Regions from separate parts of the Paenibacillus sp. FSL H8-0315 genome, predicted to be linked through region 1. Evidence: predicted binding sites of a transcription regulator. Region 1 holds the regulator's gene; each other region holds the start of a gene.
What was found. Region 1 encodes LexA, which represses DNA repair genes until DNA is damaged. Its sites were predicted from a motif close to CGAACATATGTTCG; they were not measured.
Positions count from the first base shown of each region.

Region 2: the regulator LexA is predicted to act here: its motif matches at 1,070-1,083, upstream of addB (helicase-exonuclease AddAB subunit AddB).
Region 3: the regulator LexA is predicted to act here: its motif matches at 2,157-2,170, upstream of recA (recombinase RecA).

Region 1 is NZ_JBBOTA010000001.1:349,567-355,334, reverse strand. It holds gene MHB56_RS01460 (DUF5316 domain-containing protein) at 1-15, shown strand, start outside; gene MHB56_RS01455 (cupin domain-containing protein) at 48-539, shown strand; gene MHB56_RS01450 (MBL fold metallo-hydrolase) at 540-1,322, shown strand; gene MHB56_RS01445 (hypothetical protein) at 1,428-2,006, opposite strand; gene MHB56_RS01440 (hypothetical protein) at 2,229-2,609, opposite strand; gene MHB56_RS01435 (L,D-transpeptidase) at 2,760-3,098, opposite strand; gene lexA (transcriptional repressor LexA) at 3,277-3,903, opposite strand; gene MHB56_RS01425 (LysM peptidoglycan-binding domain-containing protein) at 4,155-4,568, shown strand; gene MHB56_RS01420 (DUF896 domain-containing protein) at 4,678-4,887, shown strand; gene MHB56_RS01415 (hypothetical protein) at 4,937-5,458, shown strand; gene MHB56_RS01410 (HAD family hydrolase) at 5,493-5,768, shown strand, end outside.
Region 2 is NZ_JBBOTA010000001.1:1,746,427-1,752,194, reverse strand. It holds gene MHB56_RS07585 (class I SAM-dependent rRNA methyltransferase) at 1-441, shown strand, start outside; gene addB (helicase-exonuclease AddAB subunit AddB) at 1,215-4,727, shown strand; gene addA (helicase-exonuclease AddAB subunit AddA) at 4,730-5,768, shown strand, end outside.
Region 3 is NZ_JBBOTA010000001.1:633,308-639,075, forward strand. It holds gene MHB56_RS02575 (regulatory protein RecX) at 187-912, opposite strand; gene recA (recombinase RecA) at 1,023-2,087, opposite strand; gene MHB56_RS02585 (competence/damage-inducible protein A) at 2,388-3,674, opposite strand; gene pgsA (CDP-diacylglycerol--glycerol-3-phosphate 3-phosphatidyltransferase) at 3,783-4,370, opposite strand; gene MHB56_RS02595 (YajQ family cyclic di-GMP-binding protein) at 4,526-5,017, opposite strand; gene MHB56_RS02600 (hypothetical protein) at 5,228-5,389, opposite strand; gene MHB56_RS02605 (helix-turn-helix domain-containing protein) at 5,469-5,768, opposite strand, start outside.

The sequences.
Region 1 (5,768 bases):
CTTTATTTGTTGTAAATGAACGCACAACATAAGGAGGAGTGTTGCAGATGGTGAAGATTTTTAATGAAAATACGGTATCTTTTACACAAAAACAGTCCCCGATCCCAGAGTTTGCTTGGCATACGAGTGAAAGATTAGCTGAAATGGTGGGCTCCAAGCATTTAGTTTTTGATATCAGATCTTTAGATCCTGATAAATATTCTTTTCCTTATCATTTTCATAGAAATGCTGAAGAGATATTTGTGATTTTAGCGGGAAAAGCGATGTTAAGAACGCCCGAGGGTTTTACGGAGGTTACTGAAGGGGATGTAATATTTTTTGAAATGGGACCGGAAGGGGCGCACCAGCTTTATAATCATTCCGATGCACCATGCAGGTATCTGGATCTCCGAACGAATCAGGGAATAGATGTTTGCGAATATCCAGACTCAGGAAAAATCAACATTTTGCCCTATCAAGAAATCTATCAAGCAGATGAACAGGCGGATTACTGTAAGGGAGAAGAGCATGTAAGGGAAAAATGGAATGGGGGAGCGTAATTGATTAAAGATCGTTGGTTTACAGTAACGGAAATTGATCCAACCACCTATGCAATCAGTGAATATGGACATTGGGAAAAGGTGCATTCTTTTTTACTCTTGGGGCAAAAACAAGCCGCGTTAATTGATACGGGATTAGGTATTGATAATATAAAAAGAATAACGGATCAGTTAACGGATTTACCTATCGCTGTCATAACTACGCATGTGCATGCAGATCATATTGGCAGTCATGGGCAATTCGAGACAATCTATGTTCATAAAGCGGATGAGGATTGGCTGATTAACGGAATAAAAGGCTTGTCCCTTGCCCAGATTCGAAAAGATATGAGCCGGGACATCACCCTTCCTGTTCCTGAAACCTTTGATCCTAACACCTACATACCTTTTCAAGGGAAACCAACAGCTCTTTTACAAGAAGGGGATGTGCTCGACATAGGTGGGCGCAAAATAGAAATTTACCATACACCAGGTCATTCGCCAGGTCATATCAGCCTTTTTGATCATGCCAACGGATATCTGTTTACAGGTGATTTATTGTATGACGTTACGCCAATCTATGCCTTTTACCCTTCGACTAGTCCGGTTGATTTAGTGGCATCCTTAGAAAAGATTACGGAAATTCCAGGAGTTACCCAAGTATTCGGTTCTCATAATACACTGGGTTTAGATCCATCTATTTTACAAGAGGTCGAAAAGGCGGTTCGTGAGTTACGTGAGCAAAAGGTAGTAGCACATGGTACGGGCATTCACCAGTTTGATGGGTTTAGTGTGCAATTTTAGATTTTTCTATGTCGAAAACAAATGAGGGTATGGCGATATGGTGTCTACATCAAAGGCTTTTGCGAAAAATAATTCACACATCTTATTGCGCAAAAAACAACTTAATTATTCAGATACGATTGACCTGAACAGTGCATGCAATTGTTGTACTTGGGAGTAAGCTTCCTTGTACTGGTTGTCGGATTGTTGAATAGGCAATAAACCCGGCAAGAAGGAGATACAATACACAGGCGTTTCTTTGCTGTTCATATATATTTTAAGCGTAAGCTCTTCAATCACATTAGCTTCTTCATCGGTGTCCTTAAGGACATTAATATCTGCACTTGTTGCAGTAGTGTTGCTGTTTTGATGTCTTTTGGATACTTTTGAAAGGGTAAGTGCGTTAACCACAATCTCGGATCCCATTACATTATCAAATGAGTATAGCTTTGCTACTGCTTTTTTGTTACTCTTCGGATTTTTGGTGCCAATTGCTAATTTTTTATTAGGCTCGTTAAGTGCGATCAAGTGAGATTGATTGGGGGGAATGAATGTTTTGGTGAAGCTGATGTTAAAAGATGAGGTCGCATTAACTAGCTTAGAAATTTCAGATGAAGCAGATAGCGTTTTCAATTTTATAATGGCGGCACTTAGAATTAAAACAACTCCTAAAATAGCAAATAAGTACATCAGGATAATCAGCATATAATCACACCTCCTAGTTATCTCATTAGACTCAAATTGTTGCTTATTGAAAGATATGCCTGAATGATCCCCACTAGTATCTTTTAAAAGGGAAATTCGTGGAATTATAGGATCGGCTTCACGATTAACCCAAAAAAAGCACCCAGAGAAACCTTCCGATTCTGCAAATGATGCAAAATTGGGGGTTGCTGCAAGAGTGCTTTTTAAGGTGATTATGTAAACCTATAGAAAATTGAAGGCAGTGATATGATCGGTATAAACAATCAGCTGTTTGTATTCGATCGGAGTCCCATAACTAGCATAAGGTCTTACAGTAACGTCATTGAGGACAACAAAGTTATAGCTGAAATTTTTATCAGGGTGTTCTGCTCCCAAATAAGATATGTATTCGTCTACAATTACATCATCCATCAAAGATTTTAAATCAAATACATCCTCTTTGTTGGAGACGGTTGGAGAGACGATTCCCTGAATGCTGCCAAAAGAGGTGAGCAAATTCACTTTTTTTCCACTAGCTTGTTCATCATTTAAAAGTAAACCGGACAGCTTACCCAGTGCATCGACTTTAAAATCGACGAGGGTTCTAATTTTTGAATTATTCAAACTAAACACATCCTTTTCAATTTGCAATCCTGTTAACAATATTCGACATATAATCACCAAACTCCTAGTATGCTAATGAAAAAATACTTACTTATGTAATGACCCCCATTTTTTAATGTGATTTGGGGGTTGCCGAGCCTCCATTCGAATTTAATTTCTTATCGTTACTCGTGTGCCTATAGGGACAATAGCAGCGAGTGCTAACACATCCTCGTTGTACATCCGGATGCAGCCGTGGGACACCTCTTTCCCAATGGAGGAAGGGTCATTGTTTCCATGAATTCCGTAGTGTGGTTTAGACAGTCCCATCCAAAAAACACCGAAGGGACCCCCTGGGTCGGGTTGTTTGTTAATAATAGTGAATTCACCCACTGGGGATTGGGTTAACATCTTACCGATGCCGACAGGGAAACCTCTAATCACAATATCATTGTCCAGAAGATATAACATTCGTTGGGTCAGATCTACAATAATTCGGTAGTTGGGCATTATACGCAACACTCCTTTCTAATTAGGATATGAGCAGAACGCCTAAAGGGTTATTCATAGAAGATGGCCATTTTAGCCATTGGGAACAAATGTTCGTAAGTGGTTGGAAAAGCAAAAAAACGTAGAAAAAAGGCTGTTCCGCATATGCGGAACAGCCTTTTATGTTAGAAGTGCATACTTAGTGGATATCTCGAAACAATCCGATGACTCTTCCGAGAATAGTTACGCGATTAAGGCGAAGCGGCTCATAAGCTGGATTCTCCGGCTGAAGCCGTATATGATCACGTTCCTTGTAAAAGGTCTTAACGGTTGCTTCATCTTCTTCGGTCATGGCTACAACGATATCTCCGTTGTCCGCTGTTTGTTGTTGGCGAACAATCACATAGTCACCATTCATAATGCCTGCGTCCACCATACTATCACCCATGACAGACAGCATAAATACTTTGTTGTCACCTACATAGTGAGTAGGAAGTGGGAAGTAGTCTTCGATATTCTCTGTAGCAGTGATAGGTACCCCGGCGGTAACTTTACCTACAACAGGAATCCGTGAGATGGTCTGCGCGAATTGGTGAACATTCTCTGAATCCTCTTGGCCTAGTAATTCTATTGCACGTGGCTTCGTTGGATCTCGACGAATAAGTCCCTTCTTCTCAAGCCGGTCCAAATGACCGTGAACTGTGGAGCTGGAAGCAAGGCCAACAGCTTCTCCAATTTCCCGGACGGAAGGTGGATAACCCTTGCTGCGGACTTCGCTTCGTATAAATTCCAGGATCGCCAGCTGGCGACTTGAAATCTTTGACATTGGAATCAACCCCATATAGTAATGTTTGGGAAAATTATAACATAGAACTACCGTTCGCACAAACATAAGTTCTAACTATTATAAATATTAATCTGCTAGAGTTAAAAAATGGTAGACAAATGATAATAAAATGAACCGCTTGAGTCTCTCGAAAAAAAGAGAACAATTGTTCTGAAATAGTATTGAACAAAACACATGTTCGTGTTATTATAAATTCGAAAGTAAGAACAAGTGTTTGGAGGATGATGATTATGCTAAAATACAGTACATACCGCAGCATCTACGACAAGGCCCCTGTGGTTGAATCTATAGGACATAATGACGTTGCCCGTAATTCCGCTAAGGTGAAAGAGATAACGGAACGTTTGCTTGGAGGGATGATTTCGTTGTTCCGTCAAGATTTCTTTATTAAGTTAATATTGATTTTCGTGCTAGTATTATCTGGCCTAACAGTAGTGGGAAATGTGTTTGCAGGATCGACGACTATAATGAAGGAAGAGAAGCGGATTGTGGTTGAACGTGGAGATACACTATGGAGTATTGCTCTTAAGAATAAACCAGCTGATATGAAGACAGTTGTTTATATAGAAGGAATTAAACGTTCAAGTGGGATTAAGAGTAGTCAAATTAACGCTGGAGACATACTTACTTTACCTATTTATTAATTTTCTGAGAACATAATAGAATGACCAGTAGAGCTTGCAGGGAGTAGACCTTGACAAGCTCTTTTTCTCATGGCAGAGTTAGAATTAATTTATAGGGGGAGGGAAAGTATTGAATATTGATGAGTTGGTCGCGCGAATTAACGAATTGGCACGCAAACAGAAGAGCGTAGGCCTTAATCAAGAGGAAGTGGCGGAACGCGCCAAGCTTCGTGAAATTTACCTGGGGAATATCCGCAATAACTTCCGAGCACAATTAAATACTATTGAAGTAGTAGATAACGATGAGCATGAACAAGGTAACAAGGGGCTTAAACATTAGCTCGCTGTTCCTTTTCATAGATATTTCAGGATGACTAGGGGGAACGCACATGGCCCGTTCTTGGGAAAGAATGGTTCAACGCAACACACAGCAAATCAACAAGCAAAGAAAGAAACAAGGCAAGGATACGATTTATGCCTCTAAATCTCCTACCCAGAATGCCGAAGTCTTTAAAGGTCGCAACATTGCATTTCCGGTAGTGTTAGTGATACTTGGCACTATGTTTTGGGTAGTTGGTTCTATTGATCAGGCCAAAGGCAATGGCATGCTGGCTAATTGGCTGGGAGTAGTACTGTACTATTTGCTGGCAGCGCTATTGTTCTTCCGTCGTCCGTACTTGAAGGTGGAAAAAGCAAGACTGTCCACTATTAAATTCAATCGCGAACGCGGACTTCCAGCTGCAGATATTGAGAAAATCACCCTTTCGCGTGGAGCTGTAGTCATTAAGCACAAAGGGAAACGTACGAAATGGATTTTCACAAAACTTATGAATCGCTATGATACTAATGCGATGAGTACACGATTAGAAGCATTTGCTAAAGCTCACAACATTGAAGTAGTTCACGAATAGAACTAGACCAGTTAAAGGGAGAGGGAGACCTGTAATGCCAATTTCTGCTGTACTATTTGACCTTGATGATACATTGCTGTGGGATGATCGGAGCGTCGAAGAAGCATTTCGTTTTGCTTGTGAAGCCGCCGGGGATACGATAGATCCACAAGAACTAGAAGTTGCAGTTCGTAAGGAAGCAAGTAGCTTGTATGAATCTTATGAGACGTTCCCATTTACAAAGATGATCGGAATTAATCCATATGAAGCACTCTGGGCTAACTTTACGGCAGGTGAACAGCCAGAATTCCGTCAATTGGAGCAGCTTGCA
Region 2 (5,768 bases), 1.4 Mb from region 1:
GAACGGGCGACAGTTGCAAGTGGAACAGAGACGGCAGCAGCTGCTGCAAATCCTAAAACCGGAGGCAAAACAGCCAAAACCGACACATCCAAGCCGATGACAGCAGGTGGAGGAAGAACTTGGGATGTAGTCATCCTGGACCCTCCGGCGTTTGCCAAAACCAAAAGTGCAGTAGCTGGCGCTTGTCGTGGTTACAAGGATATCAATCTGCACGGGATGAAGCTGGTGAACGAAGGCGGCTATTTGGTTACCGCAAGCTGTTCTTACCATATGCAGCCAGATCTGTTCCTCGAAACGATTGCCGATGCGGCTAAAGATGCTGGCAAGGTGCTGAGACTTGTGGAATGGCGGGCCGCAGGCAAAGACCACCCACAAATACTTGGCGTTAACGAAGGACACTATCTGAAGTTTGCGATTTTTGAAGTGCGGAGTAAAAAATAAGCCTGAAGGTCAAAAAGGTTTACAGTGCCAAGTAACAAGTAGGATAAACGGGCTGGACGTAGGGTGGTCGTGAGTCGACTGTAATGCAAGGAGTTGCTAACGGACTCAGATGACTCTATTTAGCGCAAACAGGCTATTATTGAATTCTTACGGACCCCAAAGGCGCTATTGCCCCAAAAACACCCGTAATGTCACACATTTTCGAAGAATAGCGTCAGTGGGGTCCGAAAAGCTGCCATAACAGCACTGAATCCACGAATAACGGCTCCTGGGTCCGTAAGTAATTAATGAAACAAGCCGAGCCGAAATGTTGAATGTTAAATTCGGAATACTAAATGGTAAACAACGAATGATGCTTATTGAATTATGATGTGCGGAATGCGGATTACAAAACGATCGGTGTAGAGTGCTAATGTTGAGTGCGGGGTGTTGAGTATTGAACGCCGAACGCTGAACAGTCTAACATTGACCCTATGCTCTGACATTGGCAGCTCCAATCTAACGTTGCACATCTGGCATTAAAAACAAACTAAACACTCTAAAAAGCAAGCCGCCAAAATTCGGAGGTTTGCTTTTTTTATTTGTACTCGTAGCTGTTTATCCTTTGTAAAACATTAGAAAATACTAGCAAACACATGTTCCGATTAGTGTGGTTATGATATACTGAGGGGACGAGGAATCACTGAACTTTTTTAATTGGAGTGTAATCAATGGGTGGATATTTCACCCTGTATTCTATATATTTTCTCCGCTACGGAAGGAGTCTATCATTTATGCCGGTAACCTTTTTACTAGGCCGCTCGGGCAGTGGCAAGACAACAAAAATATGGGAATCTATCTCTTCTTCCTTAGAAAAGGAACCGCTTGGTGCGCCGATTATTATTCTTGTGCCAGAGCAAGGTTCTTTTGGAGCAGAACGGGGGCTTCTGACCGTAGGGAATGTGAAGGGAAGCCTTCGGGCGCAGACACTGAGTTTTTCGCGGCTTGCCTATCGTGTGAAGCAGGAAACTGGTGGCAGTGCAAGTCTGCCAATCAGTGAAGAAGGTAAGAAAATGTTAATTTACAAAATCATCAGTCGTCGCAAAGAGGAACTGAAATTATTCGGTGCCTCAGCAGACAGACCGGGTTTTGTGGAACGTCTGAACCAACTGCACACGGAGATGAAACGTTGCTGTTTGGGTTCCACTGATTTAGAGGAACAGTTGTCCGCTATGCGAGGAGCTATTGCAAGAAGTCCTATTCTTGAGGGTAAGCTGGATGATTTGCAGCTGGTTTTTAGCGATTTAGAGAAGGAAATGTCCCGTCTTTATATCGATGAAGAGGATCGTTTAGCAGAACTGGCTGAGCATATTCCAGATTCCTCTTACATTCGCGGGGCAGAGATTTGGGTAGATGGGTTCCATGGATTTACTCCGCAGGAATTCGTAGTGCTTCGAGAATTGATGCAGCAAGCTTCGAAGCTGACGGTTTCGCTTACAATTGATCGTCCTTACCCCTATGGAGATCAGTTGAATGAGCTTGAATTGTTTCACCCAACTGCGGTTACTTACATTAAACTGCGTGGAATTGCTGAAGAGCTGGGCATTGATGTATGGGACGAGCTGCTGGAGCCAATGGTTCTTCCACGTTTTGAAGAAAGTCCAGTACTTGCTCACCTTGAACGGGGATATGATCGCCGGAAGGCTTGGATAGGTGCGGATGAACTGGCAAGAGAGGCTATATCCATAGGCGCCGCAGTTTCGCACAGAGCAGAGGTTGAGGGAGCCCTGCGCGAAATGACTAGACTGGCGCGGGATGAAGGTGCAAAATATGGCGAAATGGCCGTATTGATGCGCAATATTGGCGATTACGAGCAGCTGGTTCAGCCGTTGTTCCAAGATTATGGAGTGCCATTTTTTCTGGACCAGAAGGTGAATGAGCTGCATCATCCGCTAGTGGAGTTTATACGTTCCGCATTGGATGTAGTGCGTCGTCGCTGGCGTTATGAGGATGTATTCCGTTGCGTAAAGACGGAGCTTCTGCTTCCGCTAGACGGTAGTATTACGCGTGATGATATGGATGCTTTAGAAAACTATGTGCTGGCTTGTGGGATTCAGGGGTACCGCTGGACAGATGGCCGCTCCTGGAAAGGTATTCCTAGCTTGTCGCTGGAAGGCGGCAGACAGATGGATGATGAACTGCTTGCTACTATGGAACGATGCCGTGCTAGTATAACAGGTCCATTATTTGCTTTTGAGAAAAGAATCCAGAAAAGTCGTAGCGGTCTTGAACTTTGTACGGCATTGTACAAGCTGCTTGAAGAGACGGATGTTGCGCGAAAGCTGGAGAAACTCAGTGTTAAGTCTATGGAGAAGGGCCAACCCGAGAAGGCTAGGGAACATAGCCAGTTGTGGGGTGCGGTACTTGATCTGTTAGATCAGATAGTAGAAATGATGGGCAATGAAAGACTTGAGTTTGAAGTGTTCACTGGAGTTCTAGAGACAGGTCTTGCTGAACTTAAAATGGGACTAGTTCCGCCCGCACTGGATCAAGTATTGGTCGGCAATATGGATCGGACTCGCCCAACGGGGGTTAAATACGCTTTTTTGCTTGGATTTAATGAAGGTGTTGTGCCTGCGCAGTTTAAGGAAGATGGAATTCTCTCGGAAGGTGAACGCTCCGTACTAGAGAATGCTGGAATGGAGCTTGCTCCCGGCGCTTCTCGTAAACTGCTGGACGAGCGGTTTCTGATCTATAATGCACTAACGACAGGAAGCCGAAAGCTCTGGATTAGCTACGCTACAGCGGATGATGAGGGCAAAGCTCTCCTTCCCTCTGAGGTTATCCGGCATTTGCATAGAATGTTCCCAAGGGTTCAAGAGCACAGCTTGTCAGCACTTCCCCCTTCGGGACTACCTATAGAAGTCGAAAATCCTATCCATCTCGGTTTCATTGGTCAACCAGAACAGAGTCTTCGCGCATTGATTATGCAGCTGCGGCAGTGGCGCCAAGGAACAGAAATTCCGGAGCTATGGTGGGATGTGTATAACTGGTTTACTAAGAACGAAGATCGTAAATTTCAACTGGAACGTTTGCTAAGTTCACTGTTCTATCGTAATGAGGGAACGAAGCTAAAGCGTGGCACAAGCCTCAGATTGTATGGTGGCTCAACACTGCGGGGCAGTGTGTCCCGGATGGAGAAATTTGTTGCGTGCTCATTTTCCCATTTTGCGTCCTACGGACTAAGACTGAAAGAGCGCCAGTTATATAAGCTGCAAGCACCTGATATTGGACAGCTGTTCCATGCTGCGCTAAGTGATATGGCGATAAGACTGAAACAAGAGGGACGGGGCTGGGGCAGCTTGTCTCCGGATGAATGTCGGCGTGAGGCCAGTGAGACAGTAGAACGGCTATCTCCGATGTTGCAGGGTGAAATTCTAATGAGCTCCAAACGTTACGGGTACATCTCCCGTAAGCTTAAGAATATTGTTGGACGTGCTTCTGTGATTCTGGGCGAGCACGCCCGCCGGGGCAGCTTTGAGCCAGTAGGGCTGGAGCTGGATTTTGGACCGGATAAGGAGTTGCCGCCTTTAAGAATTACGCTGCCGAATGGCTGTGTGATGGAGGTCGTTGGCCGGATTGACCGTGTAGACATAGCTCGTGGAGAGAACGGTATTCTTCTGCGGGTAATTGATTATAAATCGAGCCAAAAGGATCTCAAGCTGCATGAGGTGTATTATGGATTGTCGCTGCAAATGCTGACTTATTTGGATGTGCTGCTGACATATTCGGAGCAATGGCTGGGGCAGCCGGCACTTCCAGCAGGCACACTTTATTTCCATGTGCATGATCCGTTGTTAACTTCATCCAACGGGATGAACAAGGAACAGGCTGAGCAAGAGCTGTTGAAACGCTTCAAGATGAAAGGACTGCTTACAGCAGATCGTGAGGTTGTCTCCCTAATGGATACCACTTTAGACAAAGGGTATTCTTCTATCGTGCCTGTAGCAGTAAAAGCTGACGGCAGCTTTTATAGCAGTGCTTCAGTAGCTACACCAGAGCAGTGGAGCCATCTATTATCCTCCGTTAGAGGGACGATCTCGGATATCGGGACACGGATTACAGAGGGTGATGTGGCGATTGAGCCGTACCGAATTGGGCAGGAGACTGCCTGCACATTCTGTTCCTTTAGGCCTGTCTGCCAGTTCGATGAAGCTGTGGAAGGTAACAGCTATAACAATCTGGGTAAGCCAGGGAAGGACGTTATATGGGATCTGCTGTCCCGCAAAGGAGGAACTACACCTTGAGTATGAAGGCTGAAATAGAAGCGAAACCGGAAGGAAGTATATGGAGTGATGACCAGTGGCGCGCCATTGCGGAGAGCGGTGATGACATCCTCGTTGCTGCGGCAGCAGGTTCCGGCAAGACGGCGGTGCTGGTAGAACGGATTATTCGAAAGATCAGTAAGGAAGAGAACGGCTTCAGTGTAGACAGGCTACTAGTAGCCACGTTTACCAAAGCTGCGGCTGCCGAAATGCGGCAGCGGATCAGGGAAGCCCTTGATCGGGAGCTGGAGGAGAACGGGGAGAACAACCATTTGCGCCGTCAGCTATCCCTGCTGGGCAAAGCTTCGATTACAACGTTGCACTCCTTCTGTCTGGAAGTGATCCGGCGTTATTATCAAATGATTCCGATTGATCCGGGTTTCCGCATATTAAATGAGCATGAAGCGGAGATGATGCGGCAGGAGCTGCTCGAAGAGTTGCTGGAGGAAAAGTACGGTGAGGTAGGTGCGGATGGCGAGGATAGCATATTTGTGCAGCTCGCTGATTGGTTCAGTGGTGAACGCAGTGATGATGCAGTGCATGCGCTCATACAGCGATTGCATGATTACGCCCGCAGCCATCCTTGGCCAGCGCAATGGCTCCGTGATACTGCAGCTGATTTCTCATTGCCAGACACCGAAAGTCTGGGTGGAACGCCATGGGTGCTGAGCATTCTTGAAGAAGCGAAGCTGACACTTGCGGGTGCAGCCAGTCAGCTGATGCAAGGCCGGGAGATTGCACTACAACCGGGTGGTCCGGCACCCTATGCTGAGAATTTAACCACTGATCTTGAGATGGTAAATGCACTGCAGGATGCCGTTAACGAACGACCTTGGGCAGAATTATATGATATTTTTATGGAAGTATATTTTGGAAAATTAAAGGCTTGTAAGAAGGATTCGACAGATCCTGGACTGCAGGAGATGGTGAAGGAACTGCGCGACAGTGTGAAGAAGAGTATTTTAGATCTTCAGAAAGCATTGTTTGGCCGTCCGCCTGAGGTTTTTTTGAAAGAGCTGAACG
Region 3 (5,768 bases), 280 kb from region 1:
ACACTGCCCGCCTTATCCGGCGATTACATTTCATATGAGTTGTACGTGAACCGTTTAAAACAGTCTCCTTTTTGGGAAGGAAAAAGGATTCTAATTTTATGCCGATTCATGTTATATTTTATTATTTATAAAAAGACATTGTCAAGAGAGTCGATATACGCATTAATGTCAAGAGAATCAGTGATTCTAGTAAAACTCCTCATCTTCACCTTCATAATTGTCTTCCGCAAGTAAAGTATTGATCACTTGGCGAACCATATCGCCCGAAAATCCACGGCGCATAAGGAAGGCTCCAGTCTTTCTTCGCTTATCTGAAGCTTCTCCACGGATGAGATTCCATTTCTTGCGCCCAGTTTCGAGTGCGCTCTCCAGCTCTTGTTCAGGAGTAATATTCTCCAAAGCTTCCGATATAAGGGTTTTGTCTATCCCTTTCTCACGTAGCTCTTGTCGAATCCACATCTTCCCTTTCCGCTGGTTCGCTATTCGTTGCTCTGCCCATTGCTTAGCATATAAAGGGTCATCAAGAAGTCTTTCCTCCTGCAGCCGCTGCACCACTTCCGCAATAATAGTCTCTCCTATTTCCTTCTGGCGTAAACGGCGAGTCATTTCCATAGCGGTGCGTGGTTTACGTTCTAGATAACGGAGGCCTTCTACATAAGCTCGTTGACGCTCATCAGCTACAACAATTTCAACCAAATCAGCCTTCATAAAAGAATTACCAGTAATCATTCGATATTTAATCATGACGTCCTCGTGCACAGTCATGTTATATGCTCCGAAATGTATGATATAACGGTGATCAGATTTCTTTTGACGTTCTACTTTAGTGATCTCTAAGAGTTCTCCTTCAGGAAAATCAGATAACACCTGCTCATCTTGTTCTTCTGCTTCAAAATCCAGTTGTATTACCATAGTTGTTTGTCACCTCGTAGCAATAGATCGGTTATCGTCTTACTTTCATTACTTGTTAAGAAAAGACACCCTGCAACAATCAATCACAGGGCGTCCTATTGCTTAATATACTATTCGATTTCGAGAAGCAATTTCTCTTCTTCTTCTTGCTCTGCAATAATATCTTCATTCTTCGGCGCAGCAACAATAGTGGATAAATTACTTGCTTCACGGATCTTATTCTCAATAATAAGGGCAATATCCTGATGTTCCTTCAAAAACTGTTTAGCATTCTCACGGCCTTGACCGAGACGCTCGCCTTCGTAGGAATACCATGCACCACTCTTATTCACGATATCCATTTCAGTACCGATATCTACAAGACTTCCCTCTTTGGAAATCCCTTCACCGTACATAATATCAACATCAGCCTGTTTAAAAGGAGGGGCTACTTTATTCTTCACAATCTTGATCTTAGTACGGTTACCAACCACATCGTTCCCCATCTTGATGCTCTCTACGCGACGTACATCTAAACGTACAGAAGAGTAGAATTTCAATGCACGACCACCCGGAGTTGTCTCAGGGTTACCGAACATAACACCGATCTTCTCACGAAGCTGGTTGATAAAGATAGCGATCGTATTGGATTTGCTAATGGCACCAGAAAGCTTACGAAGTGCTTGAGACATCAAGCGAGCCTGCAATCCGACGTGGGAATCACCCATATCGCCTTCAATTTCAGCCTTAGGTACCAAAGCAGCAACGGAGTCAACGACAATAATATCAACGGCTCCACTACGAACGAGTGCTTCGGCGATTTCCAGCGCTTGTTCACCCGTGTCTGGCTGAGAAAGCAGCAACTCATCGATATTTACGCCCAAGTTACGTGCATATTTCGGATCAAGCGCATGCTCGGCATCGATAAATGCAGCTTGTCCGCCTTGTCTTTGCACTTCTGCAATAGCATGAAGAGCAACTGTTGTTTTACCTGAAGATTCCGGTCCATATACTTCAATAATACGTCCCTTTGGAAGTCCGCCTATACCTAACGCAATATCAAGTGCCAAAGATCCGCTAGGTACAACTTCCACTTGCATATGCGTGGATTCTCCCAGTTTCATTACCGAACCTTTACCAAATTGTTTTTCTATTTGACGAAGCGCCATATCAAGCGCTGCACGACGATCTGACAATCAGACCACTTCCTTCACTGTTTATAGTAATATAATAACGTGTTTTTAAGGTCTTGCCAAGCTTTTTTTCGAACATACATTCGTTTTTTTTGTCTTGGGCGTTATTTATCCCTTTTATTGTAAGCCTCCCTCCGGAGATAGAAGTTAATTAAATTCCCCACTTCACCGGACATCAACGACTTATGATCATGAGTAGTCATCGTGATCAAAATCTCTGCAAATATACAAAAAACCGCAGCAAAGAAATCTCAGTGCCACGGTTCTTCCGTATGTGTTTATTATAACTGGGCTAATCTCCCATTACAAGTCTGAACCCTCAAGAGGTGTCTCCACCTTGCGTTCCTCAAGTCTCCGCCACAGACGATACAGCAGAGCCTTTACAGTACGCAACCGGATATTTTCCCGTGTACCTTTAAGATTAAGCTCATAGACCTCTGTCTTACGTCCCCGTTCAGCCAAGCCGATAAATACAAGTCCAACAGGCTTGCGCTCAGAATAACCCGGTCCAGCCACACCCGTAACAGATAAGCCGAAATCGCTGTCAGCAATCATTCTCACTTGGTCAGCCAACACCTCGGCAACTTCTCGACTTACGGCTCCAGGAGCATTGGGTCCCTCCAAATAAGCACTTGGCACATTCAGTAACTTTTTCTTTAAGTCATTCGAATAGCAGACGATTCCGCCGGCAAACATCGAAGCACTGCCTGGAATATTTGTTATGCTCTCCATCAGCAAACCTCCGGTGCAGCTCTCTGCCGCACTTAAGGTCAGGCCGGCATCCGCCATCCAATCCACAATCAATTGCTCCAGCGGCACATCAATGTTCGCATACAAATGTTCCGGCAAAATCTCCTTGATTTGTTGTTCCAGTATCTCCAGCTTTTTTGTAGCTTCATGCTCAGAAGGGGCCTTTGTCGAAATACGAACAGTTACCTCTCCCTCTTTGGCATACGGAGCAATCGTTGGATCAGTCTGACTGCGAATCAGTTCGATGAGCTTGTCCTCCAGCAGTGATTCTCCGATGCCGGCAAATTTGAGCATTTTTGAATAAAGCGGTGTTTCGTTCGTCAAGGCGTGCTGCTGTAGCCACGGTACTGCTTTATCTACGAACATCGGTTTCATCTCACGAGGTGGACCTGGAAGCACAATATAATATTTCTTCTCATGCTCAAAAGCAATCCCAACCGCAAGACCGATTTCATTCGGCAACGGTGTAGTTCCTTCAATTATAAGTGCCTGTTTGCGGTTATTTTCGGTCATAACGATCTTACGATCATCAAAGAAACGTTGTACATGATCCATCGCCAAACGATCAATATGGAGCGTTCTACCTAGCGATGCAGCCAGTGCGTCTTTAGTCAGATCATCCTCAGTGGGGCCAATTCCGCCCGTAAAGATAATAACGTCAGCCCGACTCTGAGCGATCTCGATGGCTTGCTGTAGGCGGCTGCTGTTATCACCGACAACGGTTTGAAAGTATACATCGATCCCGATGGCAGCTAGCTCGATAGACAAAAACTGGGCATTACTATTCACGATTTGACCGAGCAAAAGCTCTGTCCCTACTGCAATAATCTCCGCTTTCATACCTGGCTTTCGCCTCCTCGTTATAATGTAGGTACACTGCTTTTGGATTTCAAAAAAGGTAATAGGTGCTTCACCTATTACCTTTCCTTGTATATCCAGCTTACATGCTTACGCATTATGCAGCTGTAGCAGATCCTTATTCTTCACAAAATAATCAATTCCAGAATAAATAGTGATCAGCGCTGCGGCCCAAATAGCAATATCGTCTACAGGAATACTGACAAATTGAAATGGGAAATTATTCAACAACAGCAGTGAGATCGCAACAATTTGTACAACCGTCTTTATCTTGCCCCATTTGCTGGCGGCAACCACTTTTCCCTCTAGCAATGCAATCTGGCGAAGTCCGGTGACTGCAAACTCACGACTGATGATTACAATAGCAATCCATGAATCGCATCTGCCCAGCTCCACAAGTGAAATCAGAACTGCAGATACCAGCAGTTTGTCCGCAAGTGGATCAAGGAGTTTACCGAGATTGGTGACCATATTATATTTCCTAGCAATGTAGCCGTCTATTCCATCCGTGCTGGCCGCAAGCAAAAAGATTACAGCTGCTACCAAATGATTAACAGATAGCTGAAACGAGCCCCAATGTATCGGTTCTGGATAAAAACTGAAATCCACCAGTAAAAAAAACATCATAATCGGGATCAGGCAAATACGAGCTAGCGTGATGCGGTTGGGCAAATTCACTGAAGTTTTCCTCCCCTAAATCGTTCATACAAATTGCCTAAATCAGGCTAATCCATTTCTACTTAAGCAAGTATATTATAGCAATAAATAGGTGTCAAAAAAACAGAAAGCACCCCGCGTTGTTAGTGCTAATAAGCACTGCGGGGCACAAAATTCTATTTCATGTTCATGAATTGTAGATCCAGCGGCAAATCAGCTTTACGCAAGATCTGAATAATCTGCTGCAAATCGTCGCGGCTCTTACCGGTTACACGAATTTGATCCCCTTGGATTTGGCTCTTCACCTTTAATTTTGAATCACGGATCAGAATATTAATTTTTTTCGCATTCTCCTGATCAATGCCTTGCTTAAGCCCTAAACGTTGACGTACAGATCCCAGGGAAGCCGGTTCTACTTTACCGAAATCCAGATTTTTTAGGGTAATGCCTCTTTTCACCATCTTTGATTGTAAAATATCAATAACAGCGTTGAGCTTATATTCGTCTTCAGAGGCGATTATAAGTGCGTCTTTCTCCAGCTTCAGACTGCTTTTGCTGTTCTTAAAATCAAAGCGGTTGTCGATCTCTTTCTCTGTTTGGTGAATAGCATTCGTTAACTCCTGCATATCCATTTTGGATACAATATCAAATGAACATTCTGAACTCATTAAACTCCACGTCCTTTATACAATTAGTCTGCTACTATTATAAGAGAATGGTACTATTAAGTCTAATTTTGGATAAATCATTATGTAGCTCACCCGACATAGAAAACAGCCCCACTAAGTGGAGCTTTTCCTTCGAGTGAGTTTGGTTCAAAGGGTAGAAACACGTCTCCACCGGAAGTACGCCGTTGGAGACGTTCATTTCTACAGCTTCTATCTGCTTCGGACCGGATTACGAAACATATCCAGAATTCCTAGCACAATATGTGCAATACCGAATCCGAGAATTCCGTATCCCCAAGCACCTGGTGTCAAATAGTATCCGATGAGACTGACAACAACCCCAAGGCCAGCTACAATCCAGCTAACTGTCATAAGATGTACACCTCACTTTGGCTAAAACTGAAAACAGTCTTATGTTCTCCCTAAAGCCAAAGTCTATACATCCTATTTGTTATTCGCCTGTCCCGTCACTTTGGGTACCTTCACTTCCAGAACCGTCGTCAAGATTAAGCAGGAGACGTGAGGACGTCTTCTCATCCGTGATTACTTGACCATTTACGGTAATTTCAGTTGCTGGGGAATACCCAGACTTAATATACATGCCCTCACTACCAAGAACGAAGCTCATAGTTTCTCCTGCTGCAGTATTTCCGAAGGAGAGTTTTTCACCTTTAGAGTTTTCGCCTTTGTAAACTTCAAGCCAGCTTACTCCGGATGCAACAATCTCAACCTTAACTTCGCTTCCGGCAGG